4 regions of the Faecalibacterium sp. An77 genome follow, and region 2 is predicted to be linked to each of the others. Evidence: predicted binding sites of a transcription regulator. Region 2 holds the regulator's gene; each other region holds the start of a gene.
The links. The regulator HrcA, encoded in region 2, represses chaperone genes, less so after heat shock. The targets are predictions, from matches to a motif close to TGTTAGCACTCNNNNNNNNNGAGTGCTAACA.
Positions count from the first base shown of each region.

Region 1: the regulator HrcA is predicted to act here: its motif matches at 6,025-6,055, upstream of B5G28_RS04325 (Hsp20/alpha crystallin family protein).
Region 3: the regulator HrcA is predicted to act here: its motif matches at 1,654-1,684, upstream of clpB (ATP-dependent chaperone ClpB).
Region 4: the regulator HrcA is predicted to act here: its motif matches at 5,949-5,979, upstream of B5G28_RS12645 (co-chaperone GroES).

Region 1 covers NZ_NFHK01000007.1:41,858-50,521, forward strand. Annotated here, with positions in the region: gene B5G28_RS04295 (FtsQ-type POTRA domain-containing protein) at 1-526, shown strand, start outside; gene B5G28_RS04300 (UDP-N-acetylmuramoyl-L-alanyl-D-glutamate--2,6-diaminopimelate ligase) at 541-2,019, shown strand; gene B5G28_RS04305 (phosphoglycerate dehydrogenase) at 2,101-3,261, opposite strand; gene serC (3-phosphoserine/phosphohydroxythreonine transaminase) at 3,286-4,368, opposite strand; gene B5G28_RS04315 (BlaI/MecI/CopY family transcriptional regulator) at 4,677-5,096, shown strand; gene B5G28_RS04320 (Hsp20/alpha crystallin family protein) at 5,356-5,820, shown strand; gene B5G28_RS04325 (Hsp20/alpha crystallin family protein) at 6,191-6,655, shown strand; gene B5G28_RS04330 (phosphoribosylaminoimidazolesuccinocarboxamide synthase) at 6,820-7,689, opposite strand; gene B5G28_RS04335 (YitT family protein) at 7,913-8,664, opposite strand, start outside.
Region 2 covers NZ_NFHK01000003.1:108,522-117,185, reverse strand. Annotated here, with positions in the region: gene B5G28_RS02430 (DHHW family protein) at 1-243, shown strand, start outside; gene B5G28_RS02425 (hypothetical protein) at 448-840, shown strand; gene B5G28_RS02420 (hypothetical protein) at 946-1,305, shown strand; gene dnaJ (molecular chaperone DnaJ) at 1,623-2,786, opposite strand; gene dnaK (molecular chaperone DnaK) at 2,956-4,788, opposite strand; gene B5G28_RS02405 (nucleotide exchange factor GrpE) at 4,912-5,568, opposite strand; gene hrcA (heat-inducible transcriptional repressor HrcA) at 5,581-6,636, opposite strand; gene B5G28_RS02395 (stage V sporulation T C-terminal domain-containing protein) at 6,828-7,370, opposite strand; gene B5G28_RS02390 (helix-turn-helix transcriptional regulator) at 7,741-8,364, shown strand.
Region 3 covers NZ_NFHK01000003.1:378-4,992, forward strand. Annotated here, with positions in the region: gene pckA (phosphoenolpyruvate carboxykinase (ATP)) at 1-1,387, opposite strand, end outside; gene clpB (ATP-dependent chaperone ClpB) at 1,887-4,499, shown strand.
Region 4 covers NZ_NFHK01000056.1:3,348-12,011, reverse strand. Annotated here, with positions in the region: gene secG (preprotein translocase subunit SecG) at 1-112, opposite strand, end outside; gene B5G28_RS12670 (penicillin-binding protein 2) at 245-1,840, opposite strand; gene B5G28_RS12665 (hypothetical protein) at 1,901-2,257, opposite strand; gene B5G28_RS12660 (CopG family transcriptional regulator) at 2,402-2,590, shown strand; gene B5G28_RS12655 (ribbon-helix-helix protein, CopG family) at 2,755-2,940, shown strand; gene groL (chaperonin GroEL) at 3,883-5,517, opposite strand; gene B5G28_RS12645 (co-chaperone GroES) at 5,590-5,877, opposite strand; gene B5G28_RS12640 (diacylglycerol kinase family protein) at 6,100-7,074, opposite strand; gene abc-f (ribosomal protection-like ABC-F family protein) at 7,413-8,664, shown strand, end outside.

The DNA.
Region 1 (8,664 bases), on a different contig from region 2:
GGATGGGCGGATTGACGCCCTCACCACCCTGCTGACCGCTCTGGAAGAGCGGGGCCTGCTGGGGGACGTGACCCGCATCGAATACGCCGATGTGGAGGAGATCGCCTTCCTGTATCAGGACCGGATCAGCGTCCTGCTGGGCACCCTGAACGAGCTGGACTATAAACTGGACTATGCCGAGTACATGCTGCTGAACAAAGAGGGCAAGGGCTGTGCCGAGACCGATACCGGTCAGCTGGATTGCAGCCACGTCAAGACCGACGGCACCCTGCAGGCCATCTTTGCCCAGGGCGTGCCCGAATTGCCCTCGGGCTATGTTGTGCCGGAGGAGGTGCCTGCACCGGACACCGAAACCACAGACCCCGCCCTGACCGGTGAAACTGCCGCAGAGGGCGTGCCGGCAGGAGAGACCGGTGCAGACCCGGCGGCAGATCCGTCCGCCCAGCCGGCGGACCCCGCCGCGGAAAACCAGGCCGCCGGAGACGGAACGGCCCCAGAGCCCCCCGCTGAGGGGACAGACCAATGAGGAGTGAATCCGCTATGAAATTATCTGCATTGACGGAAGGCGTCGCCTGCACCCTGGTCCAGGGCAGCATGGACACCGAAATCACCGATATCGTCTATGACAGCCGGAAGGCCGCCCCCGGCGTTCTGTTTGTCTGCATTGTGGGCACCCAGCGGGACAGCCATGACTTTGCCGCCGACTGCGCCGCCAAGGGCGCGGCGGCCATCGTCATCCAGCACGACATCGATCTGACTGGAATGGACGGGGTCACCGTCCTGAAGGTGGACAGCAGCCGCTATGCCATGGCCCGGATGAGCGCCAACCTCTTTGGCAACCCGGCCCGCCGGATGACCATGATCGGCGTCACCGGCACCAAGGGCAAGACCACCACCGCCCACATGATCCGCAGCGTGCTGGAGGCGGCGGGCCGCAAGGTGGGCATGATCGGCACCAACGGCGTGTCCTACATGGGCCGCCATGAGGACACCGCCAACACCACCCCCGAGAGCTACGAGCTGCAGAAAATTTTCCGCACCTTTGTGGATGCGGGCTGCGACACGGTGGTGATGGAGGTTTCCAGCCAGGGCCTGATGATGGACCGTGTGGGAGGCATCCACTACAACGTGGGCGTCTTTACCAACCTTTCCCCCGACCACATCGGCCCCGGCGAGCACGCCAGCTTTGAGGAGTACCGCAGCTGGAAGGGCAAACTGTTCCAGCGGTGCGACGTGGGCATTGTGAATGCCGACGACCCCAACACCGAGGCCCTGCTGGAGGGCCATACCTGCCGCCTGGTGACCTACGGCATGGGGGAGAAGGACGACTACCGGGCCGGGGACTGCCAGCTGCTGCGGACCCACGACTTCCTGGGCGTCACCTTCCACGTCAGCGGCAAAGACGAGATGGACGTCCGGGTTAATATGCCGGGCGCATTCAGCGTCTACAACGCCCTGGCCGCCCTGGCGGTGGGCAAGGAGCTGGGTGTGCCCGACCAGGCCATCCACGACGGTCTGGCCCGCTGTGTGGTCAAGGGCCGGGTGGAGCTGGTGCCCATCAGCAAAAAGTTCACCATCCTGCTGGACTACGCCCATAACGAAGTCTCCACCGAGAGCCTGCTGACCACCCTGCGGGCCTATCAGCCCCACCGTCTGGTGGTGGTGTTCGGCTGCGGCGGCAACCGCTCCAAACTGCGCCGCTACGGCATGGGCGAAATCTGCGCCAAGATGGCGGATTTCTCCATCCTCACCGAGGACAACAACCGCTTTGAAAAGGTGGAGGACATCCTGGCCGACATCCGTCAGGGCATGGTCAAGGGCAACCCCGACGCCAAGTTTGTGGAGATCCCCGACCGTCTGGACGCCCTCCACTATGCGGTGGACCACGCCCAGCCCGGCGACCTGATTGCCGTCATCGGCAAGGGCCACGAGACCTACCGCGACCGGATGGGCGTCAAGACCCCCTTCCTGGAGCGGGAGCTGCTGGAAGAGTACGCCAAGGAAATCGGGCTGGAATAATCCCATAAAAATACCCCCGGGCCGCTGCGGTGTGCAGACAGCCCGGGGGCTTTTTTGGGTAATGGAGGATAGTGAGATTTATCACAGGATGCGAACCCGGATAACGGCCGGGATTTCATCCAGCTTTTCTTTCAGACCGTTGTCCATGGGACCGGTGACATCCAGCATGGTGTAAGCCATGTTCTTCTTGCTCTTGTTCACCATGTTCTCGATGTTCAGGCCGGCGGCGGTGGTCAGAGCCGTGATCTGGCTGATGACGCCCGGCTCGTTCTTGTGGATGATGCAGACCCGCTTGCCGCCGGCGCGGGGCTGCTGGACGTCGGGCATATTCACCGAGTGGGTGATGTTGCCGTTGCGCAGATAGTCGCTCAGCTCCTGGGCGGCCATAATGGCGCAGTTGTCCTCGGCCTCCGGGGTGGAGGCGCCCAGGTGGGGGGTGCAGATGACGCCGGGATTGTTCAGCAGCTCCTCGGCGGGGAAGTCGGTCATGTACTGGGCCACTTTGCCGCTCTCCAGAGCTTCCAGCATGGCGGCATTGTTCACCAGCTCGCCCCGGGCGTAGTTCAGGACCTTGACGCCGTCCTTGCACAGAGCCAGGGTCTGGGCGTTGATGGTGTCCTTGGTGGTGGGCAGGTAGGGAACATGGATGGTCAGGTAGTCGCACAGGGGCAGCATGTCGTTCAGATTGACGCAGTGCTGCACGCGGCTGCTCAGGTTCCATGCGGCGTCGATGGAGATATAGGGGTCGTAGCCGTAAACCTCCATGCCCAGCTCGATGGCGCAGTTGGCCACCCGGGAACCGATGGCGCCCAGACCGATGACGCCCAGCACCTTGCCCGAGATTTCGTTGCCGACAAACTGCTTTTTGCCCTTTTCCACGTCCTTTTTCAGGTTGGGGTCGCCGGCCAGGCCCTGGGCCCAGGCCGAGGCCGCCGGAACATTGCGGCTGCCCGCAATCAGCATGCCCACCACCAGCTCGGCCACCGCGTTGGCGTTGGCGCCGGGGGTGTTGAACACCACAATGCCCTGCTCACTGCAGCGGTCCAGGGGAATGTTGTTGACGCCGGCGCCCGCCCGGGCGATGGCCAGCAGGTTGGGCTTGAACTCGGTGTTCAGCAGGTCGGCGCTCCGCACCAGAATGCCTTCGGGGTCCTCGGCATTCACCGACACCTCAAACAGGTTTTTGGGCAGTTTGGCCAGGCCCACCGGGCTGATGGCGTTGAGAGTCTGAATCGTAAACATGGGTGTATTCCTCCCTGGAAAAGCTCAGGCGTTGTTCTTGCGGAAGGTCTCCATAAAGGCGACCAGCTTGTCGATGCCCTCGGCCGGCATCGCGTTGTAGATGGAGGCGCGCATGCCGCCCACCAGGCGATGGCCCTTCAGGTTGACAAAGCCTGCCTCGGTGGCCTCCGCGCAGAATTTCTTGTCCATGTCGGGGTTGGGGCTGGTGAAGGTGACGTTCATGGTGCTGCGGTAGCGGTGCTCCACAGGGTTGGTGTAGAAGTCCTGGCTGTCCAGATAGTCATACAGGACCTTGGCTTTGGCCTCGTTGATCTTCTGCATCTCGGCCAGGCCGCCCACTGCGTTCTCCAGGTAATCCAGCACCAGGCCGGTCATATAGATGCACCAGCAGGGCGGGGTGTTGTACATGCTGTCCTTGCCGATGATGGTGGTGTAGTTCATCATGGTGGGGACGGTGTCGGCGGCGTGGCCCAGCAGATCCTCCCGGATGATGGCGATGGCCATGCCGGCGGGGGCGACGTTCTTCTGAACGCCGAAGTAGATGCAGCCGTACTGGCTCACATCCACCGGGCGGGACAGGATCATCGAGCTCATGTCCGCCACCAGGGGAATGTTCTCCACCTGGGGAATCTCCACATACTGGGTGCCGAAAATGGTGTTGTTCTGGCAGATGTGGATGTAGCTGGCGTCGGGGTTATAGGGGATGGCCTTGACGTCCGGAATGTAGGTGAAGTTCTTGTCCTTGCTGGAGGCGACGATGCGGGCCTCGCCGAACTTGGCGGCCTCTTTGGCGGCCAGGTTGGAGAAGTTGCCGGTGACGATGTAGTCGGCCTTGCCGGTGGTCATGAAGTTCAGGGGCACCATGGCGAACTGCTGGGTGGCGCCGCCCTGGAAAAAGCCCACCTTATAGTTGTCAGGAATCTGCATCAGGCGGCGCAGGGAGGCCTCGGTGTTCTGGATGATGTCGTCAAACCACTTGCTGCGGTGGCTCATCTCCATGACGCTCTGGCCGCTGCCGTGGTAGTCGAGCATTTCGGCCTGTGCCTTTTTCAGGACTGCCTCAGGCAGCATGCTGGGCCCGGCGCTGAAATTGTAAACTCTTGCCATGATGAATTCCCTCCGTCTGTATGATTCAGATTGCTCTGTGTTGGCGTGTTTGATGGTACAAAGTATAAAGGTTTTGGGACGGCAAAAACAAGAGCTCTTTTGCACAAAAAAGACCGGTGCAGATAAGCAGTGAAAGCGCAGAACACACAAATGTGTGTCATACAAGGACAAAAACAAATACAAATGTAGTAGAATGGCCTAAAATGCCCATTCCAGGCCCAAAAACACCCCTTGTCACCCGGGCTCAGGTCTGCTATACTGAGTAAAACTACTACAAATGTAAAGATAAGAAAAAGGGGGATTTTGGGTTGTACGGCATACCGGAGCACTGCAAACCGCTTTCAGCGGCGGAGGAACAGGTCCTTTTGGCCCTCTGGGAGGCGGCTCCCGCCTCCCGGCGGGACATTGGCCGGAAGCTGAAAGAGAAGGGCTGGGCCGACGGGACCCTGCTGACCTTTCTCAGCCGGCTGGAGGCCAAGGGCTGGGTGAAGGTCACCCGGAACGCCAACTATAATATCTATACCCCCACCATCACCCGGCGGGCCTATGGGGTCTATTGTATGCGGGAGCGGCTGGACACCCTGTTCGGCGGGGATCTGGCGGCGGCGGTGCGGGCCCTGGTCAGCGAGTCGGGGGCAGGGCCCAGCCAGCTGGAACAGGCCGGGGCGGTCATCGAGGAGATGAAAGCCCAGGCGGAGGAGTACGACAGCTACGACGCGTTTTTCTAAGTATGTGAGGTGCGGCCCGGGCAGAGTGAGCCAAAACACGGAATAGCGCATAAAACGGCGAGAGATTGCATGAGATGTGAACAAACTGTGTCCACAAAGTGAATTTTAGCAGCCAATGCTTGACAGTGCTAAAAGTCCGTGTTATAGTATAGCTGTGCTCAGGAGGAAGGGCACCAGAGATCCAAACAACCTCCGGTTCCCATTCCGCCGGGAGCAAAGCTCAGCCCGTTTCGGGGCTGTTTGATTGGAGGTTTGACTTATGCTTCTGCCTGCTGTTTTTCATGAGAATCTTTTCGATGATTGGTTTGATCCGTTCTTCGATGATATGGATCGCGAACTGAACCGCGAATCCCACCAGGTTTTTGGCAAGCGCGGCGCGAACATGATGAAGACCGACGTCCGGGACACCGGCAGCGCCTATGAGGTGGCCGTGGATCTGCCCGGCTGCAAGAAAGAGGACGTCAAGATGGAGCTGGAAAACGGCTATCTGACCATCCAGGCCGTCCGCAGCCACAGCAACGACCAGACCGACCAGAATGGCCGCTATGTCCGCCGGGAGAGCTTCTCCGGCACCTGCGCCCGCAGCTTCTATGTGGGCGAGGATGTGAAGAAAGAGGACATCCACGCAAAATTTGAGGATGGCGTGTTGAAATTCTCCCTGCCCCATCCCCAGGTCCAGCAGCAGCTGCCCGCCGCCCAGCAGAATCTGATCGAGATTGAGTAACCAGGCGGCGCGTTCCGAAAACGCATCAAAATGCCCCCGAGAGACCGAAAAGCCTCTCGGGGGCGTTTTTGTATCCGGAGATGCAAGCGGAAGGAATGCACAAGCGCTGGACAGAGTGCGGATGTTGGGCGAAAAAGAGCGTACAGAAAAGAAAAAGCGTGCACTCTGCCGGAAAATGTGACAGGATTATGAAGAAAGAATTAATTTTAGCACTCTATGCTTGACAGTGCTAAAAATGCGTGCTATACTAAGGCCGTGGTCAGGAGGAAGGGCCCCGGGGGAAACCAAAGAACCCCGGCAGAGGCCTTCCCGCCCTGAGAATTTCAGATGATATACCAGCCCCTGAGGGCTGTGATAGGAGGTTTGACTTATGTTACTGCCTGCTGTTTTTCATGAGAATTTGTTCGATGACTGGTTTGATCCGTTCTTCAGCGATATGGAGCGGGAGCTGAACCGCGATACCCGCAACACCTTCGGCAAGCGGGCATCCAACATGATGAAAACCGACGTGAAGGAAGTCGAGAACGGCTATGAGATGGATGTGGACCTGCCCGGCTGCAAGAAGGAGAACGTCAAGATGCAGCTGCAGGACGGTTATCTGACCATCCAGGCCGTCCGCAGCCACACCACCGGCAACGAAGGCCAGAATGGCCGTTACGTCCGCCGCGAGACCCTCTCGGGCACCTGCACCCGCAGCTTCTATGTGGGCGAGGAGATCAAGAAGGAGGACATCCACGCCAAGTTTGAGGACGGTGTCCTGAAGATCACCCTGCCCCGTCCTGAGGTCAAGAAGCAGCTGCCCAAGCCCAACAGCAACCTGATCGACATTGAGTAAGGCCCGCAGGGCTCCACCAAAGAACCAATCCGCCCCCGGAAGGCATCCAGCCCTCCGGGGGCTTTTGTTGTCTGTGAATGGGGGCGCGCCTCTGCGTCCGGGCATAGAAAAACCCGCCTGCGGCGCGGGGCCGGACAGGCGGGGGAGGAGCATTTTTTAAAGACTTACAGCTTGGTGCCGGTCAGCAGCTCGTAGGCCTCCAGGTACTTGTCGATGGTCTTGTCGATGACGTCCTGGGGCAGCAGGTAGTCGCTGTCGGGATTGGCCTTCAGCCAGTCGCGGACAAACTGCTTGTCGAAAGAGGGCTGGCCGTGGCCCGGCTCATAGCCCTCCAGGGGCCAGAAGCGGGAAGAATCGGGGGTGAGCATCTCGTCGCCCAGCACCACGTTGCCGGCCTCGTCCAGGCCGAACTCAAACTTGGTGTCGGCAATGATGATGCCGCGGCTCAGTGCGTAGTCGGCGCACTTCTTGTACAGGGCGATGGTGTAATCACGCAGCTTGGCGGCGTACTCCTCGCCCTTGCCGGGGAAGTGCTTCTCCAGCACGGTGATGCTCTGCTCGTAGGAGATGTTCTCGTCGTGGTCGCCCAGGTCGGCCTTGGTGCTGGGGGTGTAGATGGGCTCGGGCAGCTTGTCCGACTCCTTCAGGCCCTCGGGCAGGGTGATGCCGCAGACCTTGCCGGTCTTCTGGTAGCTGGTCCAGCCGCTGCCGGTGATGTAGCCGCGGACGATGCACTCGATGGGCAGCATGGTCAGCTTGCGGCAGAGCATGCTGTTGCCCTCGAACTGGGGCTGACGGAAGAACTCGGGCATATCGGCGGTGTTGACCGAGATCATGTGGTTGGGCAGCAGGTCCTTGGTGTAGTCGAACCAGAATTTGCTCATCTGGGTCAGGACGGTGCCCTTCTTGGTGATCTTGTTCTTCAGGATCACGTCAAAGGCGGAAATGCGGTCGGTCGCAACCATCACCAGGGCGTCGCCCACGTCGTAAATCTCGCGGACCTTGCCCTCTTTGAAAGGCTTGTATTCAGTCATCGAAAAACACTCCTTCTTCTTCCAAGCGGCCGCCGGGGCCGCGATCTTTCTTACGGCCTTATTGTATCATATCTGCCCCCGGTTTGACTACCGCCAGAACGGTGGAGTTGCTGCCCGGTTGGGTGTGAATTCTGGTGAAAACTGCAAAAAAGCCGCCCTTTTGGACGGCTTTTTTTGCGAATAAGTATGACTTTGCCGGCTTTGGGCAGCCGGCGAAGGCGGGTCAGTTGAGGGCGCGGAAACCCTTGCCGATGATCTCGCTGGAGTTGACGATGGTGATGAACGCGTGGTTGTCATTGGTCCGCAGGAAGTTGCGCAGGCGGGCGGCCTCGCGGCGGGTCAGGACGGTGATGATGACGGTCAGGTCCTTGCCGGTGTAGGCGCCCTGGGCGTCCTCCACGGTGGCCGAGCGGTGCAGGTCGTCCAGAATGAAGTCGATGATGTCCTCGGGGTTGGAGGTGACCACCGTGCACACCTTGCGCTGGTTGATGTTTTCAATGACGCCGTCCACCACAAAGGACTTGCCGATCAGGCCCAGGATACAGTACAGGCCGGTGGACACGCCGAAGATGGCGGCTGCGCCAATGATAATCAGCACGTCGCTGACCATCAGGGCGGTGCCGATGTTCAAAGATGAATGCTTGGTAAGGATCAGGGCAACAATATCGGTACCGCCGGTGGAGGCGCCGATGTTAAAGACAATGGCGGCGCCGATGGCGGGCAGCAGCACGGCGAAGATCAGCTCCAGCAGCTTGTCGTCGGTGAAGGGATGGGGCATGGGCCAGATGGCCTCGCACAAAGAAACGTAAAAGGACAGGGCAAAGGAGGAGAACACCGTCCAGCCCATGCAGCTGATGCCCAGGAACACAAAGCCCAGAACCACCAGGATCAGGTTCAGCACCCACATGAAAAAGCCCACGTTGAACTGGGGGAACAAAGCCGACAGCAGCACCGACAGGCCCGATGTGCCGCCGA
Region 2 (8,664 bases):
ATGAGCCGGGTGGAGGGCGACGGCGAGGGCAGCATTCTGGTCATCAAGGACAGCTATGCCAACTCCTTTGTCCCCTTCCTGACCGCCAACTATGCCGACATCGACGTGGTGGACCTGCGGAACTACAACTACGGCCTGGATACCCTGATTGACCAGAACGACTATGACCAGATTCTGGTTTTGTACAGTTTTGACAGTTTCAAGAGCGATCCCTACCTGTACCGGGCCGGGATTGAAGGGTGAAAAAATCGAGACGGGGCGTCTTTCCACAAAGAATGCTATACAATATTATGAAAACCGCCTAAATTTCACACTTTTTTCAAGGAAACTCTTGAGCATTCTCTCACAATGTGGTAAAATGGGATTGAACCCAAAAGGTGTGGGAGAATCTGTTTTGCGGGCAGGTGAAAACCCGCCGGTATCCTATCAGCAAAGGAGATTTGACCTATGAAAGATGCGATCCGTTACCCGGAACATTTCGCCCCGGTTGCACAGGACGAGATGGTCTACCTGACTGGCGGCGGTATTGTGGACAGTGTCGGCAATGCTGTGGACAGCGTGGTGGACACCACCGCCTCTGCCATCAATGCCATGGGCACCATCGCCACCATTGTGGGCGTTGCCGTGCTGGCGACCAGCTACATTTGGGGCATTCAGCAGGCCAACCGCTGGCTGGATGACAACGCGGAGGGCAACATCTTCACCATTTTGGGCAGGGCAGTGGATGACCTGGGCGCAGATATGTCCAAGTCGCTGTCGTACTTTACCCGTGATCTGGTGGCGGCCGTTGCGGTGGTGGGCCTGTGGCCCCTGAGCATCCCGCTGCTGATCTTCACCTGATTTGGTTTGCAAACGGTTGCATTTCTGCTGGAACTCTCATCCAGTCGAAGGCTGGAATGTACCGTTCACAATAGCCTAATCTTTGCAAAGAAAAGGAGCATCATTATGGAAATGACCGTTCGTATGCCCGCTAATTACAACCTCATGACGGAAGACGAGATGACCTACACCACCGGCGGCGCTGACTCTGGTAGCGTTGCTGCTCTGATCAGCGGCGGCATCTCCCTGGCTGTTAGCGGCCTGCTTCTGTACAACTGGATCGATCAGCTGCTGGGCGCTCGCCGCTGGTATGCTGCCAACAAGACCGGCAACATCGGCACCGACCTGGAGAAGGGCGTTGACACCTGGCTGAACTACACCACCACCTCTGTCCTGAACTGCGTCCGCAGCGTTCTGGCTACTGCCGCTTCCATCGGCAGCCCCCTGGGCTGGGTTGTGTCGGCTGTCGCATTCGCCACCGTCTAACCTCTGCAATTCCACCAAAGACCTAAACAGGCGGCGGTCCTCCCTTCGGGGCGGGGCCGCCGCCCTCTTTTTATGCTTTCGAGCCCCCGGTGCCGCCGCGCTGCAGCCGCCGCAGAGGGCCGGCATAGGCCTCCGGTTTTGCTGCTGGGGGCCAGTCCCCTTCCCTGCGCCCTGTCCGGCGGCCTGGACGGGGCGCTTTGGTTTGGACGGGAAAAAGTCCCGCCCCTGACCCAAAGGCCCCTCCAGGGCCTGCAAACCCCGCAAAAAAGACCCCGAAGGGCATCGCTGCCTTTCGGGGTCTTTGAGATCTTGGGGGATTACTTGTTGAGAATGTCTTTCAGCTTGCGGAAGAAGCCCTTCCGCTTTTCGTAGTTGTCCTCCTTCAGGGTGCCCTCAAACTTCTTCAGGGCCTCCCGCTGGGTCTTGTTCAGCTTCTTGGGGATTTCCACGTCGCACTTGACGTACATATCGCCCCGGCCGCGGCCGTTCAGATACTGAATGCCCTTGCCCCGCAGCCGGAAGGTGGTGCCGCTCTGGGTGCCTTCGGGCAGGTTGTACTCCACCTTGCCGTCGATGGTGGGGACGGTGATGTTGTCGCCCAGAACCGCCTGGCTGAAGGTGATGGGGATGGTGACCCAGACGTCGTAGCCGTCCCGCTGGAACAGGTCGTCGGGCCGGACGGTGACCATCACGATGACATCACCGGCGGGGCCGCCGTTGGTGCCGGCATCGCCCATGCCCCGCAGCGCAATGCTCTGATCGTCGTCAATACCCATGGGGATATTGACCTCCAGAGTCTTTTTGGTGGCCACACGGCCGCTGCCATGGCAGACCTTGCAGGGGGTCTTGATGAGCTTGCCCTTGCCGCCGCAGCGGGTGCAGGGCTGCTGGCTCTGCATCACGCCGAAGGGGGTCCGCTGCTGCTGGACGGTGTAGCCGCGGCCGTTGCAGTCGGGGCACACCTCGGGGGTGGTGCCGGGGGCTGCGCCGGAACCGTTGCACTCGGTACAGGTCTGCTGCCGGGTGATGGTGATGTTCTTCTTGCAGCCGTGGACCGCCTCGTCAAAGCTCAGGGTAATCCGCACCCGGATGTCCTGGCCCTTGCGGGGGGCGTTGGGGTTGGAGCGGGCGCCGCCGCCGGCGAAACCGCCGAAGCCGCCGCCGAAAATATCCCCGAAGATGTCGCCCAGGTCCACCCCGCCAAAGCCGCCGAAACCGCCTGCGCCGCCCTGGCTGGCCGCGTAGTTGGGATCGACGCCCGCAAAGCCGAACTGGTCATAGCGCTTGCGCTTGTCGGGGTCGGACAAGACCTCGTGGGCCTCGTTGATCTCTTTGAATTTTTCCTCGGCGGTCTTGTCGCCGGGGTTGTAGTCCGGGTGGTACTTCAGGGCCAGCTTCCGGTAGGCCTTTTTGATTTCCTCGTCCGTGGCCGTCTTGGACACACCCAGGACCTCGTAATAGTCACGTTTCTCCTGTGCCATTTCCACTCACCTCTCGCCTGCCAGCCGCGCTGGCTCTAAAACCGGCAAATGCCGCCCCGGGGAAAACCGGAGCGGCTTTGCCATGTCCAGGGGCTGCGGCCAGAGGCCGCGCCCTCCTTTCAGCCTGTGCACCCCGCCGGTTTGGCCGGGGTGTCAGTGCATTTTATTCTCAGACTTCCTTGAAGTCGGCGTCCACGACGCCGTCATCGTTGGCCTGGTTGCTGCTGTTGCTGCTGCCAGCATCGGGGCCGGGGTTGGCGCCGGCGGCCTGCTGGGCGGCTGCGGCGGACTGATACATCCGCTCGAACACCTGGCTCAGAGCCTCCTGCTTGGCCTTGATGTCGTCGATGCTGCCGGACTGCAGGGTGTTCTTCAGGTCGGCCAGCTTGCTCTCGGCCTCGCTCTTGACGTCGGCGGGCAGCTTGTCGCCGTTCTCCTTCAGCATCTTCTCAGTCTGGAAGACCATCTGGTCGGCGCCGTTGCGGATGTCCACTTCCTCGCGCTTCTTCTTGTCCTCAGCGGCATACTGCTCGGCTTCCTTGACAGCCTTGTCGATGTCGTCCTTGGACATGTTGGTGGAAGCGGTGATGGTGATGTTCTGCTCCTTGCCGGTGCCCAGGTCCTTGGCGCTGACCTTCACGATGCCGTTGGCGTCGATATCGAAGGTGACCTCAATCTGAGGCACGCCGCGGGGAGCCGGTGCAATGCCGTCCAGGTGGAACACACCCAGGCTCTTGTTGTCGCGGGCAAACTCACGCTCGCCCTGCAGGACGTTGACCTCAACCGAGGGCTGGTTGTCAGCGGCGGTGGAGAAGACCTGGCTCTTGTGGGTGGGGATGGTGGTGTTGCGCTCGATGATCTTGGTGCAGACGCCGCCCAGGGTCTCAATGCCCAGGCTCAGCGGAGTGACGTCCAGCAGCAGCAGGCCCTTGACGTCGCCCTGCAGAACGCCGCCCTGGATGGCAGCGCCCACGGCCACGCACTCGTCGGGGTTGATACCCTTGAAGGGTTCGCAGTTCAGTTCCTTCTTGACGGCGTCGTAGACGGCGGGGATACGGGTGGAGCCGCCCACCATCAGGACCTTCTTCAGGTCGGAAGCGCGCAGGCCGGCGTCAGCCAGAGCCTTGCGGACGGGGGCCATGGTGCGGTCAACCAGATCTGCGGTCAGTTCGTTGAACTTGGCGCGGGTCAGGGTCATATCCAGGTGCTTGGGGCCGGTGGCGTCGGCGGTGATGAAGGGCAGGTTGATCTGGCTGGTCATGGCGCTGGACAGCTCGATCTTGGCCTTCTCAGCGGCCTCCTTCAGGCGCTGGGCAGCCATCTTGTCCTTGCGCAGGTCGATGCCGTTCTCGGTCTGGAAAGCGTCTGCCATCCAGTCGATGATGCGCTGGTCGAAGTCGTCGCCGCCCAGGTGGGTGTCGCCGTTGGTGGACAGAACCTCGGTGACGCCGTCGCCCATCTCAATGATGGAGACGTCGAAGGTGCCGCCACCCAGGTCGTAGACCATGATCTTCTGGTCCTCTTCCTTGTCGATGCCGTAGGCCAGAGATGCGGCGGTGGGCTCGTTGATGATGCGGCGGACGTTCAGGCCGGCGATGGTGCCTGCGTCCTTGGTGGCCTGACGCTGGCTGTCGTTGAAGTATGCGGGAACGGTGATGACGGCCTCGGTGACGGTCTCGCCCAGGTAAGCCTCGGCGTCAGCCTTCAGCTTCTGCAGGATCATAGCGCTGACCTGCTGGGGAGTGTACTCCTTGCCGTCCAGGGTGACCTTCTCGTTGGTGCCCATCTTACGCTTGATGGACGAGACGGTGTTGTCGGGGTTGGTGATGGCCTGGCGCTTTGCCACCTGGCCCACCAGGCGGTCGCCGGTCTTGGTGAAGCCCACCACAGACGGGGTGGTGCGTGCACCTTCCGCATTGGGGATGACGACGGGCTCGCCGCCTTCCATCACGGCAACGCAGCTATTCGTAGTACCAAGGTCGATACCAATAATCTTGCTCATAAAAATGGCTCCTCTCTCAAAGCTCAGCTTGAAATGTTTTTTTGTTGTTTGTTTATCAGTGATCGCAATGTGTTACGGGATTGATTCTATCGGGACTCCCGCCGGGGCGGGAGCTGCGGCAGACTATTCGGCCACCACCACGGTGGCGTGACGGACGATCTTGTCGCCCAGCTTGTAGCCCTTCTGGTAGACGGTGACCACCGTGCCGCTCTCCTGGCCCTCCTGGGCGGGAACCTGCTGCACTGCGTTCATGAAGTTGGGATCGAAGGGCTTGCCCAGCACCTCGATTTCCTCCACCCGCAGGGTCTGGAAGGCTTTGGCGGCCTTATCCAGGGTCATGATGACGCCCTTCTTGTAGTTCTCATCGGTACAGGGGGCGTTGGCGGCCATGTCCAGGGTGTCCAGAATCGGGATGATCTGGTTGACGGCGTAGGAGATGCCGTCGTTGAACTTCTGGTCGGCCTCCCGGGTGGAACGCTTGCGGTAGTTGTCGTACTCGGCAGCCACCCGCAGCAGCTGATCCTTGGCCTGGGCGGCTGCCTTCTCGGCGGCGTCCAGCTTGGCCTTCAGGGCCTCGGTGTCCCGGTTCTTTTTGCCGAACCAGCCGTCTTTCTTTTTGGGCTCCTCTTTGGAGCTGTCGGTTTCGGCCGCAGGGGCGGTATCCTCTGCGCCGGGAGCGGCGGCTTCCTGGGCCGCTGCCTCCTCGCCCACCGGCTGCTGATCGGTCTGCTGGGATGCAGAAGTCTCAGCCTCGGGGGCCTTCTTGGTTTCTTCGCTCATCTGCGCGCCTCCTTATGCTTTACGGCCTGCCCGGGGTACGGCGGCCTGGGGTGTATCTTTTCGTTTGCCGGCCATGCCTTCGCCCAGTTCGTCGGCAAAGGCTTCCAGCAGCGGGATGACTTTACTAAAGGGCATCCGGGTGGGGCCGATGAGGGCCACCGAGCCGTACAGGCCGCCGCCCACCAGATACCGGCAGCTGACCACCGACAGACCCGGGATGCGGGGCTCCATGTCCTCGCCCAGCAGGACGCTGGTGCTCTCGGCGGGGGCCGCAATGATGCGGGCCGCCGCGGCCTCGTCGTTCAGGAGGGACAGGACCGTCTGGACCTTGCCCTCCAGCTGGGGCCAGTTGAGCAGGAAGGGCTCGCCGCCCAGGTAAACCCGGGGGGTGGCGGATTCCTGCAGGATGGCCGCCGCGGCGCTGATGACCGGCACCAGAGACGGGCTGATCTGGCTGCAAAGTTCCGCCAGCGCCCGGCGGGACAGGTCCACCGCCGCCACAAAGGTCAGATTGTGATTCAGCAGAGCGGCCAGCTCGGCGGCCTTCTCACGGGTGAGGCCGTCCCGGACCCGGGCCACCCGGGTTCGGACATAGCCGGCGGAAGTGACCGCCAGCACCGCCGCAGCGCTGCGGCCCACCTGCACCACCTCGAAGTGTGCTACGCACAAATCCTCGGCGCAGGGGGTGCTGATGGCGGCGGTGTAGCCGCTCATCTGGGCCAGGGCCTTGACGGCGCCCTGGGCCAGCCGGTCGGGTTCGTGGTCCAGGCTGGCAAAGACGCTGTCCACTCTGGAGCGGGTGACCCGATCCAGGGGCTGGGTGTCGTCCAGCAGATGGTCCAGATAGTACCGGTAGCCCTTGGCACTGGGTACCCGGCCTGCGCTGGTGTGGGGCTGCTCCAGCAGTCCCAGCCGCGTCAGGGCCGCCATCTCGTTGCGCAGTGTCGCGCTGGACACCGCCATATCGAAGTAGTTGGCAAGGACGCTGCTGCCGACTGGCTCGCCTTCTACGCTGTAGAGGGATACGATGGCCTGCAGCACACGCTGCTTGCGCTCATCCATTGCCATGCTGTCCTGCCTCCTTGCTTTTGCTGGTTTGTTTAGCACTCTTTTGTTCTGAGTGCTAAGTTTATTATATGCAAATCCGCGGCGGTGTCAAGGGGGTGGGAAAAAAGTTTTCAATTCTGTCATAAACTCCAGCAAAAAAGGCTGTGCACCCGGCGGACGGGCACACAGCCTGGGGAGGATGGGCGCGCAGCTCACTCCTCCATCTGCTTGGCAAGGAAGGCGGCAGCCACCGAGACGGCCTTCTGGTGGGCGGCGTCGGGTTTTTCGGTGCGGTCGTCGGTGAGAAGGCCCACCGAACCGGTGACATCGCCGGCGGCCACAATGGGCCAGGCGCAGAGGATGGCCCGGTCCGAGCCCTCACAGGGGAGGACGGCCTGTTCGGGCACGCCCTCGCTGAGGTAGGGCTTGCGGCTTTCCATCAGCTTTTCCAGAGGCTGGCTGATGCTGCGGTCGGCGATTTCCCGCTTGCCGGCGCCGCTGACGGCGATGATGTGGTCCCGGTCCGAGACAAAAGCGGTCAGGGCGAAACTCTTGTTCAGCACGTCGGTGTACTGGCTGGCGGTGCTGTGGAGCTCGCCGATGGGCGAATACTTTTTAAAGATGACCTCGCCGTCGCCGGTGGTGAAGATTTCCAGAGGATCGCCGCGGCGGATGCGCTGAGTGCGGCGGATCTCCTTGGGGATGACCACGCGGCCCAGCTCATCAATACGGCGCACAATGCCGGTTGCTTTCATGATCTTTTCCTCGCTTTCCTGTTGGTTGGGTTCTGCTGGATAGTATTTGTCATTGGGTGGGAATTATACAGGCTGGGGCAAACACAGGCAGGATGTCCGGCGGATGAAAGAGGACCCGCTGCCCGGGAGGGGCCGCGTCTCCTCTCCGGCTCTGTTCCGGAAAAGAAAAGGCGCGGGCAGGTGGAAACGCCGCTTTCGCGGTGGTACAATGAAATCGGATGGAAAACGACCGATCGGGGCTTGTATTTTGCGCTTTTTTGCCTGTGAAAGGCCGCGTAACGGCCGGTTGACACATTGCCACGCCGGCGTGGTGGCGATGCAACCGCATATTCTGCTAAAATGATTCCAGAAAAAGAAAGGAGAGACGGCCATGAACCTGGCGGACAGAATCCAATCCTTAAGGAAAGCAAAAGGGATATCCCAGGAAGAGCTGGCGGAACACGTCGGCGTTTCCAGGCAGGCGGTTTCCAAATGGGAGAGCGGACAAAGCACGCCCGATTTGGAAAAAATCATCACCATGAGCGACTTTTTTGAAGTGACGACCGACTATCTTCTGAAAGGCATCCAACCGGCGGCCAACGACAAAGACGAAAAAACCAGAGAGCTGGCAAGCAGAATCCTCTATATTGCATCCACCGCGCTGATTGTCATTGGATTGCTGTGCGCCTTTGGCGGATGGTATGAACTACAGACCATGGAAACCGTCTGGGGCTCCATGATGATTCAGGTGGTCGGGCTGGCCGGCTATTTTATAGGGAGGCTGCTGTCGGCGGCAAAAGCGCCGTTTTATGTGCATTGGCTCAACCTGATGGGCATTGCCTTTATGCCGGTTTCGATGATTACGGGAGCCCTTTCCATCCTTGTTTTCCGGCAAGGGTGGGTTGCCCCCTATCCCAGCGGGATCTTTCACGATTTCCTTTTTGGGGTGGTGTCTTTGGGGCTGGCCGCGGGAAGCTATGTCCTCCTGAAAAAGAGGGAGCGGGATTCCCGGTGACAAAGGGGGATGAAAAGGAATAGCAAAGCCCGACGGGCCAGTCAACGGTCAAGATGAACGGCGCATACGCGCCGCCGTTGACAGGCCCGTCTGCCTTTGCTGGCTGACCCATAAGGGGCGACAGCAAAAACTGCTGTCGCCTCGCATGATGATGAAAGGGTACATGAGGCACAGAACGGACTACGTTTCCTCTGCTGGGGATGCGGGCTGCGGACTATATAAGGTATAATAAAAATCCCCGCCCCAAAGGAGGCGAGGATTTTGTTTTTATAGCAGGCTTGTGCAGGCGAAAGACCTGAC
Region 3 (4,615 bases), 110 kb from region 2:
GCTTGAACTCCACGTTGTCAAAGTCGCCGTTCAGAGCAGCGGAGACCATGGCGCGGGTGTAGCTCAGCTTCATGCGCTTGGCGCCAGCAGCTGCGCTGCCGCCTGCCCAGCCGGTGTTGACCAGGTAGACCTTGGTGCCGTAAGCATCCAGCTTGTCGCCCAGCATCTTGGCGTAGACCTGGGGATCCATGGGCATGAAGGGCTCGCCGAACAGGGTGGAGAAGGTGGGCTGGGGCTCGGTGATGCCGCGCTCGGTGCCGGCCAGCTTGGAAGTGAAGCCGGTGACGAAGTGGTACATGGCGGCTTCCTTGCTCAGGCGGCTGATCGGAGGCAGAACACCGAAGGCGTCAGCGGTCAGGAAGATGACCACCTTGGGGATGCCGCCCTCGCCGGGGATCTGCGCGTTGGAGATGTAGTCCACGGGGTAGCCCACGCGGGTGTTCTCGGTCAGGCTGTCATCGTCAAAGTTCAGCTCGCGGGTCTCGGGGTCCATGACCACGTTCTCCACCAGAGAACCAAACTTGATGGCGCGGAAGATGTCGGGCTCGTTCTCCTCTTTCAGGTTGATGCACTTGGCGTAGCAGCCGCCCTCAAAGTTGAAGATGCCGTCGGGGCTCCAGCCGTGCTCGTCGTCGCCGATCAGCTTGCGGGCGGGGTCAGCAGACAGGGTGGTCTTGCCGGTGCCGGACAGGCCGAAGAAGACGGCGGTCTCGTGGGTCTCGGGGTCCATGTTGGCCGAGCAGTGCATGGGCAGGACGTTCTCCTTGGTCATGACGTAGTTCATGGTGGAGAAGACGCTCTTCTTGATCTCGCCGCTGTACTGGCTGCCGGCGATGACGATGAGGTGAGCCTCATAGTCGATCATGATGGCGGCCTCGCTGTTGACGCCGTCCACAGCGGGATCGCACTTGAAGCCGGGGGCCACCAGCATGGTGTAGTCAGCCTCGCCGTACTCGGCCAGCTGCTCTGCGGTGGGGCGGATCAGCAGCTGGTGGATGAACAGGTTCTGGCTGGCCAGCTCATTGATGATGCGGAACTTCTTGGTGTACTTGGGGTCTGCGCCGGCGTAGCCGTCGAAGATGAAGATCTCGCGGCCCTGCAGGTAGGCAGCCACTTTGCCCTTGATGGCGTCGAACTTCTCGCGGCTGATGGGGCGGTTGACCTTGCCCCAGGCGATGTCATTGTGCACACCCTCGGTGTCCACAATGAACTTGTCGTTGGGCGAGCGGCCGGTGTACTTGCCGGTGGTCACCACCAGGGCGCCGGTCTTGCTCAGGCTGCCCTCGCCGCGGCGCAGTGCAGCCTCAGTCAGCTGTGCAGGGGTCAGGTTGCGGTACACGGCCTTGGGGCCAATGATGCCGTATTTCTCAATGCCATACGTTTCCATTGCTTACGTCCCTCCGTTTAGTGTTTATCCATAGACAAGACGCCGCCCTGCATCCCGCCAGGCGGCACATACCTATCTGGTCAGTGTAATTATACCACATTTTTCCCGCACATTACAAGGGCACAAGCCGCTTTTTGGATGCTCCCACAACAAAAGGGGCAGAGATTGCCAAATGTTTGTCCATCTCCCCGGCAGGCGTAAACTTTTTGTGAACATCCGGTTTTCCGGCCCTTTCCCCTTGACAGAAAGGCGGGAAAGGGATATACTCTTAGCAGTCGTAAGAATAGAGTGCTAAAGCCGTTCAGGAGGTGCGCTCCATGATTCAATTCGTTTGCACATCCGCCCCTTCGGGGTCGGGTTTCTTTCTCCCGCCGCCGTGTTAGCAGCTGCGTCGCAAGAGTGACAAAGTCACGCTGCACCGCCGGCGGAATCATCCACTTTACGGCATCACTGCACCCCCGCGTGCGCCGAGCGCACCGGTGAATGGAGGGAAGCTTTTATGAATACCAATCAATACACCCAGAAAACCATCGAGGCCATCCAGGCGGCCCAGCAGCTGGCTGTGGAGTACCAGCACAACGCCCTGGAGCCCGAACACCTGCTGCTGGCCATTGCCAGCCAGGAAAACGGGCTGATCCCCCAGCTGCTCCAGAAAATGAGCGTGGACACCGGCAGCTTCACCGCCGCCGTGGCCGAAAAGCTGTCGGCCCTGCCCCGGGTGTCCGGCTCGGGCCGTGACCCCGACAAAATCTATATCTCCCAGGCCGCCGACAAAGCCCTGAGCGCCGCCGCCCGGGAGGCCAAGGCCATGAAGGACGAGTTCATCAGCGTCGAGCATCTGATGCTGGGCCTGCTGAGCGAGACCACCAGCAACACCGCCGAACTGTTCCGGGCCTTCGGCATCACCAAGGACAGTTTCCTCAAGGTGCTCAGCTCGGTGCGCGGCAACCAGCGCGTCACCACCGACAACCCCGAGGAGACTTACAACGCCCTGCAGAAGTACGGCCAGGATCTGGTGGATCTGGCCCGCAAGCAGAAGCTGGACCCCGTCATTGGCCGGGACCAGGAGATCCGCAACGTCATCCGTATCCTGTCCCGTAAAACCAAGAACAACCCCTGCCTGATCGGTGAGCCCGGCGTGGGCAAAACCGCCATCGCCGAGGGCCTGGCCCAGCGGATTGTCCGGGGCGACGTGCCCGAGAACCTGAAAGACCGGACCATCTTCAGCCTGGACATGGGCGCTCTGGTGGCCGGCGCCAAGTACCGCGGCGAGTTCGAGGAGCGTCTCAAGAGCGTGCTGAACGAGGTGAAGAAGAGCGAGGGCAAAATCATCCTCTTCATCGATGAGCTGCACACCATTGTGGGCGCCGGCAAGACCGACGGCGCCATGGACGCCGGCAACCTGCTGAAGCCCATGCTGGCCCGCGGCGAGCTGCACTGCATCGGCGCCACCACCCTGGACGAGTACCGCCAGTATATCGAGAAGGACCCCGCCCTGGAGCGCCGGTTCCAGCCGGTGCAGGTGGACGAACCCACCGTGGAGGACACCATCTCCATCCTGCGGGGCCTGAAAGAGCGGTATGAAGTGTTCCACGGCGTCAAGATCAACGACAGCGCCCTGATTGCTGCCGCCACCCTCAGCGACCGGTACATCACCGACCGTTTCCTGCCCGACAAAGCCATCGACCTGGTGGACGAAGCCTGCGCCATGATCAAGACCGAGATGGACAGCATGCCCAGCGAGATGGACGACATGGCCCACAAGATCACCCAGCTGCAGATCGAGCAGGTCAGCCTGAAAAAGGAGACCGACGCCCTGAGCCAGAGCCGGCTGAAGGACATCGAGCGGGAGCTGGCCGAGCTGCAGGACAAGTTCAAGCAGATGAAGGCCCAGTGGGAAAATGAGAAGAACGCCATCGGCAAGGTCCAGACCCTGCGGGAGCAGATCGAGCAGACCAACGCCGCCATCGAGAAAGCCCAGCGGGAGTACGACCTGAACAAGGCCGCCGAGCTGAAATACGGCCGCCTGCCCGAGCTCCAGAAGGAGCTGGCTGCCGAGGAAAAACTGGCCGCCGAGAAGAAGGAGGCCAGCCTCCTGCGGGACCGGGTCACCGACGAGGAGATCGCCCGGATCGTGGCCCGCTGGACCGGCATTCCGGTGGAGAAACTGGTGGAGGGCGAGCGGGAGAAACTGCTCCATCTGGACGATGTGCTGCATAAGCGGGTCATCGGCCAGGACGAGGCCGTCACCAAGGTGAGCGAAGCCATCCTGCGCAGCCGTGCCGGCATCGCCAACCCCAACCGGCCCATCGGCAGCTTCCTGTTCCTGGGCCCCACCGGCGTGGGCAAGACCGAGCTGGCTAAGGCCCTGGCCGAGAGCCTGTTCGACGACGAAAAGAACCTGGTTCGGATCGACATGACCGAATATATGGAGAAATTCAGCGTCAGCCGCCTGATCGGCGCGCCTCCGGGATACGTGGGCTATGAGGAGGGCGGCCAGCTGACCGAGGCCGTCCGCCGCAAGCCCTACAGCGTGGTGCTGTTCGACGAGGTGGAAAAGGCCCACCCCGACGTCTTCAACATCCTGCTGCAGGTGCTGGACGATGGCCGCATCACCGACAGCCAGGGCCGGACGGTGGACTTCAAGAACACCATCATCATCCTGACTTCCAACCTGGGCAGCGACATCATCCTGAACGACCTGGAGCAGAGCCGCGCCTCCGGCTCCAACGAGCTGAGCGCCGAGGCCCGCCAGCAGATCGACGCCCTGCTGCGCAGCAAGTTCCGTCCCGAGTTCCTCAACCGTCTGGACGAGATCGTCTACTACAAGAGCCTCACCAAAGAGGAGGCCCGCAAGATTGTGGACCTGCAGCTGAACGACCTGCGCCGCCGGATGGAGGAGGGCAAGCACCTCAAGCTGGAGATCACCACCGCCGCCTGCGACGCCATTCTGGACGCCGCCTACGACAGCGTCTACGGCGCCCGTCCCATCAAGCGGTTCATCCAGAGCCGCATCGAGACCATCGTGGCCAAGGCCATCATCCGCGGCGACTTTGCCGAGGGTGCAACCCTGACGGTGGACTGGGACGGCAGCCAGTTTATCCTCAGGTAAAGCCTCTGTAAAGGGGTGGGCAAATCCGGCCCGGCCCCTTGAATACATGGGCTAAATATGCTATGATAAGCATTGAAATGTGCTTTCCGTCGCCGGAAGCCGGCGTCGGGAGGCAC
Region 4 (8,664 bases), on a different contig from region 2:
CGATGGCGCCGGCCAGGCCCTGGCCATGGGTGTGCTGCAGCAGGGTCAGCACGATGATGACAACTGCAACGACCAGCAGGATCACGCCGCCGGCAATTTCGTAAACCGTCATGTGTATAACGCTCCTTACTACGTGTTGGGGCGGGCGGTGGCCCGGGCCCGAAAAATTACATGGAAATACTTCTATAGAATAGCACAACCCGCGCCCAAAAGCAAGACGCCCGGCACAGGTTTTGACGGGTTTTCACTGTTCCAGCAGCCACAGGGTCTCGCAGACCTGGCCGAAGATGGCGGCGCTGGAGCAGGCGGGATCGGTCTGGCCGTCCTGCAGCACCACCACCGTATACGCGGGCTGATCCGCCGGGCAGAACCCCGCAAACCACAGATTCATCTTTTCCTGGCCGTCGGGGGTGAACTGGCCGGTCTGGGCGGTGCCGGTCTTGCCGGCGGAGGTGCCATGGACCGGCGCGCCCTCGTGGCCGGTGCCCTCGGTGACCACGCCGGCCAGCAGTTCCCGCAGTTTTTGGGCGGTGTCCGCCGAAAACACCTGCCGGGCCGCCGGCGGGGGCACGCTCTCCTTCACCTGGCCGGTGGACTCATCCAGGGTGGCAAGGACAAAGGACGGGGTGCGGTAGACCCCATCCGCCGCAATGGCGTTCATCATGGCGGCCACCTGCAGCGGGGTGGCCAGCAGCTGGCCCTGGCCGAAACTGAAATTGGCCAGCTGGCCGGGGGTGTCCAGGGTATCCCGCCCGGGCAGCTCCCCCGCCGCGCCCCGCAGGCTTCCCGTCACGCTCACCGACTGGCCAAAGCCCAGCCGGGCGGCGGCTTCCAGCACTGCATCCGCCCCCAGGGCCTGGCCCAGCCGGATAAAATAGCCGTTGCAGCTTTTTTCCAGGGCGGCGGCCAGGTCCACGGTGCCGTGGGCGGTGCCCGACGCGCACCGGAACACCTGCCCATCCACCACCGTATAGCCGGGGCATTCCACCACCAGGTCATCCTCCCCCGCCTCGATGGCGGCGGCCGCCAGCACCGGCTTGAACACCGAACCCACCGCATAGGCGGCCAGAGTCCGGTCCAAAAAGGGGCTGTCCGGCGCGTCCAGGCTGGCCGACACGTCCTCGGGGTCATAGCCCGGCAGGCTGACGCTGGCCCGCACCTGGGCGGTGGCGGCGTCCAGCACCAAAATACACCCGCTGGTCATGGTCTCGGCGGCCACCGCCTCCACCGCCCGCTGCACCGGCCGGGAGATGGTCAGCTGCACCCCTGCCCCATCCCCGGCGGCCTGGGTGTACACCGGCTCGGCGCCCTCCACCAGCCGCCCCTGTCCGGTGACCGAACAGGTGACGGTGTCCCGGGCCTGGCTGCCCGCCAGCAGGTCATTGAGGGCGGCTTCCAGTCCCGCCACCCCCTTCCCGTCCCCGTCCAGGTAGCCGATCAGGTGCTGGCACAAAGGAACGCTGCAATAGCGCCGGGGCACCGTATAGGTATACAGCCCCAGGTCGGACACGTCCCGGCTTACCTGCAGCAAAAAGGGCGCCGCGGCGTTCCGCCGCTGGTACAGTTCGCCCTGGCTCTCGGTGCCCGCTGCGTCGTACAGCCGCACATAACTGCTCTCGCCCGGCAGGCAGAGGGCGTACCAGGTTTGTTCCAGGCCGGTGAGGGGCAGGCCGTCACAGTCATAAAACCCGCCCCGTTTGGCCGGCAGGCTGAGGGTGACGCTGCTCTGGCCCTCGGCCCGGGCCGCATAGCTGGTATTGCTGGCTGTCAGGTACAGCCGGCACACCACCACCGCAAACCCCACCAACAGCGCCCCATACAGGGCGGCAATCCGCCGCATGGACACATTCCGCGCCCCCTTTCGGGGTCAGTATGGGCCGGCCGGGGGCGGGTTATGCCTTTACGCGCCCTTTTTGGGGAACTGCTCGGGGTGGCGGGCATAATAATCCCCATAGCGATACATTTTCAGCCCAATATATTCACACATGGCCAGGGCATTGGTGAAAAACACCTCCACGTCCTCGTCCTCTTCCTCCCCGGGGTGGAGCCGCTGGGACAACCGGTCATAGGCGGCCATCATCTCGCCGTACAGCTGGTCCACCGGCGCGCCCTTGGCGTACAGGTCCTCGATGCGTTCCGCCTCCGGCGGCAGGCTGCGGCGGTCATAGTCGCCGCACAAAATCGCGTAGACATAGGCGGCACGGCGCATCACTTCTTCGCTGGCGGCGTCCTGATACATCCCGTTTTCCTGGTACATACGATCTCCTCTCCGGCCGTTTGGCCTCTGCATGGCAGTGTGAATCCCTGGTTCATTCTCTTTTGTACTTAAAAAGTGAACGATTTTTTAAATATAGATTTACGATACACAAGCGAGTACAATGGTGTCAGGAGGTCCGCTTGTATGTCGAAATTTGTGCCCAAAAACAACGAAAAAGAAAACGTTTCCATCCGTCTGCCCGCCGACACCCTGGATTTCATCAACCACAAGGCCGCCGAAATCGGCATCTCCCGCAACCAGTTTTTGAACCAGTGCATTGCCTACGCTCTCGCCAACATGGCAGACGACCGCCCCGAATCCCCCAAACCCTGACCCCGCCCTGCCTGCGTGCAGGGCGATTTTGCTTGTTTTCTCCATGATGCACCTCTTTTCCAGCAGTTACAGCCTTTTATTGATATCTAAAATACATATCATTATCTAATATATAGTTTTATCATATCAAAAAGGGTACTATTTAGCAAGGAGGACAGCGCATCATGAGAAAATTTATCCCCAAAAAGTCGGAGAAAGAGGTCATCTCGCTGCGCATTCCGGCCAAGCTGCTGGAGGAAGTGGACACCAAAGCCGCACGTTTTGATTTATCACGCAACGAGCTGATCATCCAATGCATTGAGTACGCCCTCAGCAACATGGCGGAGGACGTTCCCGACCAGGCACAATAAAACCGCCCTGCAATCTGGCAGAGCGGTTTTTTGTATAGGTAAAGGGCGGGCCTCCCCTCTAAGTAACAAAATCCAAAGCAGGCCGGTTCACCTTTATACTATCTATTTCTTTTAACTTTTATTCGCTCCGCTGGGGCCAGAGGGCCAGGGAGGGGGTTTCGACTCCCCCTCCCTAGGCCCTCTGGACTCCCTACCCTCCCTAACGACCAGGGTCTGAACCCTGGACCCAAAAGAAGTGGTCGCGGCGTTCAAAAGCCTAAAAAACACTGTCATGCCTGGCCCGTAGAAACTTTCAAGGCCTCAAACGGCGGCACGGGTGTTTTTCTTAACGGCTTTTGCCCGCCGCTCCGATTGAGACCACATGCCCGCCTCAGCGGGCTGGTGGTTCGGTGTGCCTTTTGGTGCTGTAGGGCGCAGACTTTGAAATTGCAAGGTGATACCCTTCTTTGATCTAAACCCACCCAACCACCCAATAGCGGAACCCCCAGCCCTGCGGGCCTGTCCTCTTGCGCTTAGCCAATTTTCCCAGCGGGCGGCGGTGCGCCCTTGTGAAAATTGGAGCGCTGCGCCAGCCTCGCCTCCCTGTTTCGTTCACTGAACGCGGTCGGCTCGGCTGCCCCCGACAGGGGCTCTAAATTTCTGGCTGCTCCTTATCACCTATCAGTGCCGCGGACTTATTATCAATAGTGGCTTCCCCAGGTCTCCAATCACATAAAAACAACCCCCGCCCAGAGATGGACGAGGGTTGCTGCATTTTTATAGGTTTTTCAGCGCGTACCGGATGAGAGAATCAGGTCAAAATGGGCTTTGCATCGTACCGCGCCACAGGCGCAAACGTAACGAGCGAGCCGGGGCGTAACGGCCCCGCGGAGCTTTTGGAGACCCGCAAACTTCATGGTACACATTGAAAGCTTTTTGGTTACTTTTTCTCGAAAAAGTAACTTAATACATCCCGCCCATGTCACCGCCGGCGGGAGCAGCGGGAGCCGGGGGTTCCGGCAGATCGGCCACCAGGCTCTCGGTGGTCAGAACCATCTCAGCCACCGATGCGGCGTTCTCCAGAGCCGAACGGGTCACCTTGGTGGGATCGACGATGCCTGCGGCAATCATGTCCTCCACAAAGACCTCGTTCTGAGCGTCGAAGCCATAGTTGGGCTTGCCGGCAGAGACAATCTTGTCGATGATGACGCTGCCCTCCAGGCCGGCGTTCAGGGCGATCTGGCGCAGAGGTGCCTCCAGAGCCTTCAGGATGATGCGGCCGCCGGTCTTCTCGTCACCCTCCAGGGTGTCGCACAGAGCCTTGACGGCAGGGATGGCGTTGATGGGAGCGGTGCCGCCGCCGGCGACCACGCCTTCCTCCACAGCTGCCTTGGTGGCGTTCAGGGCGTCCTCAATGCGCAGCTTCTTGTCCTTCATCTCCACCTCGGTGGCAGCGCCAACCTTGATGACAGCCACGCCGCCGGCCAGCTTGGCCAGGCGCTCCTGCAGCTTCTCGCGGTCGAAATCGCTGGTCGCGGTCTCGATCTGGCTGCGGATCTGGCTGACGCGGGCCTGGATGGCGTCCTTGTCGCCGTAGCCGCCCACGATGGTGGTGTTCTCCTTGCTGACCTTGACCTGACGTGCACGGCCCAGCATCTGCAGGGTGGCATCCTTCAGCTCATAGCCCAGGTCGGCGGAAATCACGGTGCCGCCGGTCAGGGTGGCGATATCCTGCAGCATCTCCTTGCGGCGATCGCCGAAGCCGGGGGCCTTGACGGCCACCACGGTGAAGGTGCCGCGCAGGCGGTTGACGATCAGGGTGGACAGAGCCTCGCCCTCGATGTCCTCGGCAATGATCAGCAGCTTCATGCCGTTCTGGACGATCTGCTCCAGCAGGGGCAGCAGGTCCTGAATGACGCTGATCTTGCGGTCGGTGATCAGGACGACGGCGTCGTCCAGCACGGCCTCCATCTTGTCGGTGTCGGTGACCATATAGGGGCTCAGGTAGCCGCGGTCAAACTGCATGCCCTCGACGATCTCGCTGTAGGTCTCGGCGGTGGCCTTGTTCTCCTCGATGGTGATGACGCCATCGGCGGTGACCTTCTCCATGGCCTCGGCAATCAGCTTGCCGATCTCGGGGTCGCCGGCAGAAATGGTGCCGACGCGGGCGATGTCATTGGCGCCGTTCACCTTCTGGCTGTGGGCCTTGATGGCCTCCACAGCGGCGGCCACGGCCTTGCTCATGCCGCGGCGGATATCCATGGGATTGGCGCCGGCGGCCACGTTCTTCATGCCCTCATTCACCATGGCCTGGGCCAGGACGGTGGCGGTGGTGGTGCCGTCGCCGGCGGCGTCGTTGGTCTTGGTGGCGACTTCCTTCACCAGCTGGGCGCCCATGTTCTCAAAGGCGTCCTTCAGCTCGATCTCCTTGGCGATGGTCACGCCGTCGTTGGTGATGACCGGGGCGCCGTACTTTTTATCCAGCACCACGTTGCGGCCCTTGGGGCCCAGGGTGATCTTGACGGTATTGGCCAGGGTATCAATGCCGGCACACAGTGCCTTGCGGGCGTCCTCGCCCTGCTTAATCTGCTTTGCCATAAGGTATCTCTCCTTTTCAATCAAAAGCGGCTGCGCCGCGAAATGGTCTTATTTTGCAGTGAAAGGGATGACTTACTCCTCCACAATGGCCAGAATGTCGCTCTGGCGCACGATGGTGCACTCCTCGCCGTCCACCTTGACCTCGGTGCCCGAGTACTTGCTGGTGAGGACCTTGTCGCCCACCTTCACGGTCATGACGACTTCCTTGCCGTCCACGGTGCCGCCGGGGCCCACCGCGATCACCTGGGCCACCTGGGGCTTCTCCTTGGCGCTGCCGGTCAGGATGATGCCGCTCTTGGTGGTCTCCTCGGCCTCCACGGTCTTGATGACAACACGGTCTGCAAGAGGAATAATCTTCATAAGTCTTGCCCTCCTATTTAAAAACTCATTGATAACATCTTTGGGGGGAAGGGTTCGGGGAACCGCTTCCCGCTTAGCACTCTGTTTCCCTGAGTGCTAAGAGTATTGTACTCATCTTGAGGGGAAAAATCAAGGGCTTTTGCCCATTTTTTTGTTAAGTTTTTATGACAAAATGCCAAAACGGCCCTGCGCCGTTCCAAATCAGCGCAGAGCCGTCTGTTTTTACCGTGCCGCGGCGGTGCGGGCGGCGGTGAACCGCTCATAGGGGCCCCGGGGCAGCACAATCCGGCCCGCCCCCGGCCGCACCGAAATCTCCAGCTTGTCCACCGGCGCGCACTCCCCGTCCGCCGTTGCGATGACGGGGCCCCGGCCGTCGGCCAGGGTGATGGTGAGCCGCTGCACGCGCCGGAAAATCAGGTAGGGCGCCAGGTCGGGGGCCACCTCCTGGCCGGCAAAGTGCAGGCCCTTTTTGTACCGGCTGAGCAGGCTGAGGATTTTCAGCCGGCTCACCTTCCGCACCGCCACCAGTTCCAGCCATCCGTCGTCGGGGCAGGCGTTGGGCGCAGCCCGGAAGCCGCCGCCGTAATCCTTGGTATTGCATACGGCGCACAGCAGCACGTCGTCCTCCAAAGTCTGGCCGTCGGCCTCAAACCGCATCCGCCGGCCCAGCGGCCCGCAAATCTGCTTGACCGCCGACAGCAGATAGGCCGCCTCGCCGTGAAACAGGGGATTTCTGCGGTAATCGGCGGCCCCCAGGGCCACCTGGGCGTCCAGGCCGGCGGCACACACCGCCGCCGACAGCCCCAGGCTGGTGTCCATCAGGTCGATGGGTACCTCCCCGCCCGCCAGCTGGGCGTCCAGGTCCAGAAACTCCTCCTTCACCCCGAAGGTGCGGAGAAAGTCATTGCCGCTGCCCGCCGGGATGCAGCCCACCGCCGCATTGGGGTAGGGGCTGGCCCCGGTGAGGGCCTCATTAAAGGTGCCGTCCCCGCCGGCGGCAAAAATCCGGACCGGCTCCCCGAACCGGGCAGCCTGGGCCGCCAGGAGCCGGGCGTGGCCCTTGTATTCGGTGCGGCGGATCTCCCAGCCGGACGCCGGAACCCCCGCCCGGTCCAGCGCCGCCCGGGCCGCACGGTCCAGCAGGGCGGTGCGGTCCTGACGTCCCGCCGCTGGGTTGAGCAAAAACAAATAGCGCATCGATGCCTCCCATGGCCTCCCGCCGGGCGGGAGGGTGATGGCACCAGTATACCGTTTTGGGCGGGGTTTGTAAATCCGGTTTTTGCCCTTGACAAAGCCGCCCTGCCGTGCTATCCTATCCCCGAAAACAACGGAAAGGGGTGGAAGGATGCGTCACTTTGCCTGCTGAGGATTGAAACCGCGCGGCTGGGCCGGATTGGGCCATGCCGCGCCTGCCTGCAGGAAAAGTGTACCCATCCCTCCCCCCTTTGTGCTTTGCATAGGGGCAGTGTCTGCCATGTCCGGCCGCGGGAGGTGTTTCCTGCGGCCTTTTTGCTTGCTCAAAGGAGGTCTGCCCCATGGCACAAATTTCCATCGAACATCTGTCCTTCTCCTATCCGTCCAGCTTTGACCCCATTTTCACCGACGTCAGCCTCACCCTGGACACCAGCTGGAAGCTGGGTTTCGTGGGCCGCAACGGACGGGGCAAAACCACCTTTCTCCGGCTGCTGACGGGCCAGTACGAATACAGCGGCCGCATCGTCTCCCCGGTGGGGTTCGACTATTTCCCCTTCCCGGTCCCGGCGCCGGAACGGCCCGCCGCCGAGGTCCTGGCCCCGCTGTGTCCCGACGCCGCCGGCTGGCAGCTGGAACGGGAACTGTCCCTGCTGGGGGTGCATCCCGGGGCGCTGGACCAGTCTTTCTCCACCCTCTCCAACGGGGAACAGACCAAGGCCCTGCTGGCCGCCCTGTTTCTGCGGGAGGGGCGGTTTCTGCTCATCGACGAGCCCACCAACCATCTGGACGCCGCCGCCCGGGCCAAAGTGTCGGCTTATCTGGGGCGGAAACAGGGCTTCATCCTGGTATCCCACGACCGGCGGTTTCTGGACGGGTGCGTGGACCACATTCTGGCCCTGAACCGGGCCGGCATCCAGCTGCAGAGCGGGAATTATTCCGCCTGGCAGGCCGGCTTTGACCAGCAGCAGGCCCGGGAACTGGCCCAAAACGAAAAACTGAAAAAGGACATCCGCCGTCTGGAAGCCTCGGCCCGGCGCACCGCCCTGTGGGCCGGCCGGGTGGAGGCCAGCAAGATCGGGGCGGCAGACAAAGGGTATGTGGGCCACAAGGCCGCCAAGATGATGAAGCGGGCCAAAACGGTGGAGGCCCGCCAGCACAAGGCCATGGAGGAAAAGGCGGCCCTGCTGAAAAATCAGGAGACCGCCGAGCCCCTCCGCCTGGCCCCGCTGGTCCACTTTGCCCCCACCCTGGCGGCCTTTTCCGACGTGACGGTCTGTTACGACGGGCGGAGGGTCTGCGGGCCGGTGAGCTTTGAGGTGACCCAGGGCAGCCGTGTGGCCCTGTGCGGCGGCAACGGCAGCGGCAAAACCAGCCTGCTGCGGCTGCTGGCGGGGGAAAACGTCCCCCACACCGGCACGGTCGCCACCGCCCCGGGACTGGTGATTTCACAGGTGCCCCAGAACGCCGCCGGTCTGGCCGGCAATCTGCGGGACTACGCCCGGGCCGAGGGCCTGGACGAAAGCCTGTTCAAAGCCATTCTGCGGAAGATGGATTTTTCCCGGGTCCAGTTTGAAAAGGACATGGCTGGCTTTT